2 regions of the Halomonas sp. G11 genome follow, and region 2 is predicted to be linked to the other one. Evidence: predicted binding sites of a transcription regulator. Region 2 holds the regulator's gene; the other holds the start of a gene.
The links. The regulator FliA, encoded in region 2, starts transcription of late flagellar genes. The targets are predictions, from matches to a motif close to CTAAAGTTNNNNNNNNNNCNGCCGATA.
Positions count from the first base shown of each region.

Region 1: a site for FliA is predicted at 1,628-1,654, ahead of fliD (flagellar filament capping protein FliD). Genes of this name have one in related genera too.

Region 1 covers NZ_LYXG01000007.1:27,394-30,811, forward strand. Annotated here, with positions in the region: gene fliD (flagellar filament capping protein FliD) at 177-1,529, shown strand; gene fliD (flagellar filament capping protein FliD) at 1,759-3,147, shown strand; gene ADS46_RS04105 (FliC/FljB family flagellin) at 3,395-3,418, shown strand, end outside.
Region 2 covers NZ_LYXG01000016.1:47,531-50,948, reverse strand. Annotated here, with positions in the region: gene ADS46_RS08805 (OmpA/MotB family protein) at 1-21, opposite strand, end outside; gene ADS46_RS08800 (motility protein A) at 27-845, opposite strand; gene ADS46_RS08795 (RNA polymerase sigma factor FliA) at 941-1,642, opposite strand; gene ADS46_RS08790 (flagellar protein FlhE) at 1,673-2,080, opposite strand; gene ADS46_RS08785 (hypothetical protein) at 2,145-2,702, opposite strand; gene flhF (flagellar biosynthesis protein FlhF) at 2,699-3,418, opposite strand, start outside.

The DNA of each region.
Region 1 (3,418 bases), on a different contig from region 2:
CATTTTGGTACAGAAAAATTGGCTAGAATGTTCAAGGTTGTACTTTCTAGGCCGAGTTATAATCAGTAACGACATAGAACATATTTGACGTTGGCAACACGTCAGCCCGATAAGGTTTATGAATGGGCGCTAATGAAGGCGGTTGCTCCACTCGTTTCAAAAAAGGCGGTTAGCTTATGGGTGCTATTTCTTCTCTCGGTATAGGGTCAGGGTTGGACCTGAACGGCTTGCTCGATCAGCTCAGAAGCGCTGAACGAGAAAAGCTCGTCCCGATAGAGCAGCAAGTAAATACCGAGCAAACCAAGATTTCGGCCTATGGCAAGCTTGAGAGTGCGCTTTCGACGTTTCAGGATTCTGCCAGCGCTTTGGCGGACAGCACTCTCTTTGGCAGCCTGTCGGCCAATGTAAGTGGTGAGGCAGTCAGCGCTGCCGCCGATGAAACCGCTGTGTCCGGCAGCTACGACATCACCGTGAGCACCATGGCCACGCGCGGCACCTTGGCCTCTGACGGGGTAGATGACCCAGAGGCGGCGCTAACGACGGCCGATCAAAACATGACCTTTGCCTTTGGCGACGGCGGTGAAACGACGGTTGCCATCGCCGCCGACAGTTCGATGGAAGATATCCGCGACGCCATCAACGCGGATGAAAACGCGGGTGTCAATGCCACTATCGTCAACGATGGTACGCAAAGCCGTCTGGCGCTAAGCTCCCGTGAAACCGGTGCGGATGCGTCCATCAGTAACTTTACTTTCGATGGCGATGCACCATTTGCGGCTGACACAGCAAACACATTGCAAGACGGTACTGACGCTGCGCTGAACGTCAACGGTATTGATATTACTAGCTCAACCAATCAAGTGGAGGGAGCGATTCAAGGCGTTACGCTGAACCTGCAAAGCACGGGTGATAGCACCGTTGTTGTCGAGCAGGATACACGCTCTGTTCGTGAAGCAATCACGTCATTTGTCGATTCTTACAACGCGCTGAAAGAGGCAGCAGGCGAGCTGACAAGCTTTGACGAGGAGACAGGTCAAGCCGGGCCGCTCAATGGTGATAGCACGGTACGCACCGTTGAGTCTCGCATGCGTAGCGTGCTCAGCGGTAGTGTTGCACAAGAGGGCGAAGGATTCTCGATGCTTAGCCAGGTAGGCATTTCGCTTGAAGTGGATGGCACGCTCTCGCTGGATGAAGACAAGCTCAATGACGTGGTCGCTAATGACCAGCAGGCGCTCTCCGATTTCTTTGCGGGCGATGGCGATAATCCCGGCCTGGCAGGCCAGGTGGACACCGCCGTGGAGCAGATGCTGAGCAGCAATGGTACCGTGACTGGCGCGATCAGTGGTAGTGAAAGCCGTATTGAATCGCTCGAGAGTCGCTACACCAGCATGGAGCAATCCATCGGGCAGACCATCGACCGCTACCGTACCCAGTTTGGCCAGTTGGACGGCATGATCGCTGAGATGAACCAGACCAGTAACTACCTGACTCAGCAGTTTGCTTCGTTGGATGCTCAGTTGGGCCGCTAGCACTCAGACAATTCAGTTGGTTACGCTTAAAAGCCTGCCTTGCGCAGGCTTTTTTGCATCCTGAGGTCGCCATCAATATTTAAAGAAATAAAAAAGCGCTAAAGTTGCCTTCTTTTTGGCCGACAATCATAGTACATCTATTAAAACATCGAAAAAAGTAGAACACGGGCGGCCTGTTGATGGGCGCAATACGTGTTTGGTTTAGCCTTCTACACTGAGGACTCCCAGTATGGCGACGATAACCTCTCTCGGTATTGGCTCAGGCCTTGACCTAAACGGTTTGTTAGACCAATTACAAAAAGCCGAACGTGGAAAACTCACTCCCATCGTTCAACAGCAAGCGCAACAAAAGGCCAAGATTTCAGCTTACGGTCAGTTGCAGTCAGCGCTCAACAGCTTCCAGACAGCCGTCGAAGCGATTAACGATCCCAAGCTTTATCAAAGTCTTTCTGCCAAGGTAAGCGGGGCAACAATTTCTGCAACTGCCACGGCAGGCGCCCTACCCGGGAGCTACAGTGTAGAGGTATCGGCCTTGGCCACGGCAGGCACGCTTGCCTCTACCCGAGTCGCGGAGCAAGACACCGAGCTTGCCTTGCAAGGGGCTACTGGGATTAAGCTGACCGCCGGCAACGGCGATACTGTGACGGTGGCCATTGCCACTGGCAGCAGCCTGGCCGATATGCGTGATGCCATCAACGCTGATGAAAACTCCAGTGTTAATGCGACCATTATCAACGATGGCGAAGGCTATCGCCTGGCGCTTAGTGCAAAAAACACCGGTGCGGATGCGTCTATCAATGCCTTTGAATTTGTTGATGATCTGGGCGCGACGGCTGCCGGGCCTTTTTCCCAGGATGCCGCGACCCAGCAACCAGGCCAAGATGCAGCAATTTCAGTAAATGGCATCGCTATTACAAGTGCTAACAACCTTATTGAGGGAGCGATTCAAGGCGTTACCCTCAACCTTGATGGGTTGAGTATTGCCGTAGGCGAAACGGCTACTAGTACAGTTAAGGTAGAACGCAACACCCTGGCCGTGCGCGACGCCGTTGGTGAATTCGTCAAGGCCTACAATTCATTCAAAGCTACCATGGACAAGTTGACCAGCTTTAACAGCGAGACCGGGGATGCGGGTAGACTGCTGGGCGATAGTACCGCGCGAGCTGTGGAATCTCGCCTACGTCAGGCGCTTAGCACAAGCGTGAACGATGGCGAGTTTGGCATGTTAAGCCAGCTGGGAATCAGCATTGAGCGCGATGGCACTTTGGCGGTTGATGATGAGGTCATCAGCGACCTAGCCGCCAACAACCCTAATGCGCTGCAAGACTTTTTTGTGGGCAGTGACGCATCACCTGGGTTTGCCAGCCAGATGGGCACGACTCTGGAGCAATTGCTTGGCGACAACGGGCGGGTGAAAGGTGCGATTAGCGGCGCAGAAACCCGTATTGAGAGCCTGAACGAACGATACGAGCGTATGGAAAGCAGTATTGAGCGCACTATATCCCGCTACCGTACCCAGTTTGGCCAGTTGGATGCCATGATCGCCCAGATGAACAGCACAAGTTCTTATCTCACTCAGCAGTTTGATGCCTTGGACGCCCAGCTAGGTCGCGATTAATACCCGGAAGCTCTGGAAGATGAGCCGCTATTCAGCTAACCACAGGGCCTTTTGGTCCTGTGTTGGTCTTACCTGTCCTTTTGCTTCTGCAATTTGGCACTTTTCAAAATATTTCTATCCATATTTTTAAATTTTTTAGCCCGCAGCCCTAAAGGTTTTCCTCGCCTAGCCGTTAGTAAATATAACGGCACACAAGGTGGCCGAAAGCAGGCCTCAGGGCCAGTGTCCAAGCAAGGAGAATCACACCATGTCAGTGATCAATACCAACATC
Region 2 (3,418 bases):
GCGGGTATCCCGGTCTAGCATCCCGACTACCCCTTGGCGGGGGCGCTATTCGAGGCGCGCGGCTTCTTGACCTCCGGCTCGCGGATTTCGTCGTGGTAGTTGGCGACGAAGGAATTGAGCGTTTCTTCTATAAAGGAAGGTAGCCGCCGCTTGGTAATCAGGGAGATCCCCTCCAGCACCATGTTCATGGTGATCAAGCGCTCCTCGGTGCGCCGCTCGAGCTTCACCGCAATAGGTTTGAACACCAGGTTGGCCAGCAGGATACCGTAGAAGGTGGTCAGCAAGGCCACCGCCATGCGCGGGCCGATCACATCGAGATTGCCAGAGTCCATGACTTCCAGCATGTTGACCAGCCCCACCAGGGTGCCAATCATGCCGAAAGCCGGCGCATAAGTGGCCATGGTGCGGAATATCTGCGCTTCCGCGTGCTCACGCGCTTTTAGCCGCGCAATCCGCCAGCGCAACATATCGAAGATTTCGTCTTCTTTGGTGTTGGCGATCACCAACTGGATGCCGGTCCGCAAAAACGGATTGCGGGTGTTTTCGAGCTCTCGTTCAACGGCGCGGACATCGCCCTTGAACCACAGCCGGGACATGGCCACCAGCTCGTTGATGTCGTCACGCACATAGGTGTTTTCACGCCGGAAGACCAGCCCGACCAGGCGTACCACCCGCAGCACTTCCTTGAGAGGATAGCTGATAAAGGTGGCGGCAAGGGTGCCGGTGACCACGATGGCAAGCCCTGGCAGGTTGAGGAAGCTGCCCGGCGACTCGGCGGTGAAAAACAGGACGCTTACCAGCAGCAGGATGCTGGCGAAAATACCGATCAGCGTCGATGGGTTCATGTCGTGCTCCTAAAGCAATATAACGGGGCGCATCAGCGCTGAAACGTAAAAGCCGACTGCCGTTGCCCTGGCCGTCAGCGAAACATCAACAGACCCTAAACCGAGTCGTTTAACTTGGCACGCAGACGGCTGACCGCCTGACTGTGCAACTGGGAAACGCGAGACTCAGTGACGCCGAGCACGGCGCCCACTTCTTTCAGGTTGAGTTCTTCCTGGTAATACAGCGCCATGAGCAGTTTTTCCCGCTCGGGCAGCGCTTCGATGGCCGCCACCAGGGTTTCCCGCTGTTGGGCGTCGAGCAAATGATCGAAGGGCGAACTCACGGCTTCACGATTATGCGGTTCGCTGCCATCCGCCACCAGCTCTTCAAAGGGCAGCAACTGCCCGCTATTGGTGTCGTGCAATAACTGCTGATAATCAGCCAACGGCATATCCATGGCGTCGGCGATTTCTGTTTCTTCGGGGGGGCGCCCCAAGGATTGCTCCAGGCGCCTGACGGTTTCATCAACGGCTCGCGCCGAACGGCGGACGCTGCGAGGTAGCCAGTCACGGGTACGCAATTCGTCCACCATCGCCCCGCGTATGCGCTGGCTGGCAAAGGTCGCAAAGGTGGCGCCCTGAGTGGCATCGAAACGTCCCAGGGCTTCCAGCAACCCCATCATGCCTGCCTGGATTAAGTCATCCAGCTCTATACTGGCCGGCAACCTGACCTGAAGCGTCAAGGCCTGACGTCTCACCAGTGGCATGTACTCCGTCATCAGCTCACTTTGTTTGATCCTGCCTTGTGCTGTGTACATCCTATTGCCTCGCGGCTAAACCACCTGTGCTCACTGGTAATCTACTATCATCTGCAACCCTTTAACGCTAACGGGCCGCTGCCCTGGGTTTAGCGCAAATTGAAAATGCAGGGGCGTTGTCGCACTTATGCCGGATAAAGCACGGGTCTCCCCACGCATGCCCGATAACGACACGCAGCGCTCAGGATGGCATAGCCAGGCCTGTAGTGCTGCCCCGGGTGCGTGCTGGTACTGCCACTGGACTCGCTCAATGACCGCCGCTGGCGTGGTCGCCCCCGCTGGAGGGCGAACCGGTTCACTGCGGCTGGCACGGTCGCTCATGACCACCATGAGCCCGGGCACTTGTGTCACCCAACTGCTGGACGCGCCCTGAGCATAAGCACTGAGACCCAAGGCTAATACCAAAATGCTAATCGCATAACGCCAATAGCCTAGCATGCTTCATTCCTTCTCATGAGCGGATTAACCCCGATTATTAGACGCTTTACCGACGTTAGCTGCGTCAGCGGGCCAGCAACAGCAACTCGATACCCAGATAGTCCCCAGCCGCTTGCTGCAGGTTGGCCAATAGGCCTTGCCTGGGCAGATGGGGCTCATGCAGGGCCAGTAAGCGTTGCGGCCCGTTATGCTGCCTCAACTGTTTGAGTAGATGGTACATGCGTCCAAACGCATCGGCATCGCTGTTGACCCACAGCGCCCAGCGACGGTGTTGCTGACTGAGTGTCGCCAGTTCAGGCGCATCCGGCATCACGATCCGAATATCCCAGTCGGCCGGATCCCCGGCCCAGGCGCGCCCTAGCGCGGCCCACTGGCCAAGACGCGCGCTGACCTTGCGCGCCTCTACCGGCCCATCACCCGACAGCCCCGTGACCATTAACGGCGTTTTGGGCTTGGGCGGTGTGACAGGCGGCTCCATGGCCGCCGCGCTGGGCACCACCGGCGAGCGGTAGGTCATCGGCCCGGGTGATTCCGTTGCCTCGGGAGGCGCTTCGTCGCCCCGCTGCTGTCGCTGCAGATCCGCCCACTTGCGTAGCCCAGCGGCTTGGTCTCGTGCGCTCATGCCAGGCCCTCACGATTAACGCTACCCAGCTGGCGGATCGCATCACGGGCCATAAAGGCGTACACCAGCGCATCCAGCAATGCCGTATCGCGCCGACGGCGACGGCTGCTTAACAGGTTCAGCACATCACCGTGCAATCCACTGGCGGCCTCGTCCTCGGCGCAATCAAGGTGCCCGGCAATGGCGGCAATACCGCTGGCCATCAACAGGCGCACTTCAGGGCTTACTTCGCCGCTATCGGCGTCTTTCAGTTGCTGCCAGGCACGCCGTGTCAGCGCCGCCAGGCCTTCACTCTGCAGCTGGGTTACCAGCAGGCTTAGCACCTCGTTGCCCAACCGCGCGGGTGTGAGCCAGTAACGACGGGTGACCACCTTGGCACTTTCCGGGTCGCGCACTTCGCCATACCACGCCAGCAGCGCCCGCCCCTCTTGGTCGGTGACTTCGGCATAGGCCGTCCACAGAGCCATCGGCTGGCCACGGAAGCGCACATTGACGCGGTGGTTGAGCGTACTTTCGGCAAACAGCTGGCGCAGGGGATAGCGCTCGCCGTGCAAGTTTACCCTGAGTGCCGGGGGCGCCAGGCTGACCCAGGTCAGGTATTGGCTTTCTAACCAGGTCAACGCCTCGCTATCGGGTAACGCTGGCAGCAGGTGCACGGCGACACCATCGCGTTCGCTGAAGGTGGCCATGCGCGGCTGCCAGCCAGCGGGTTGGCG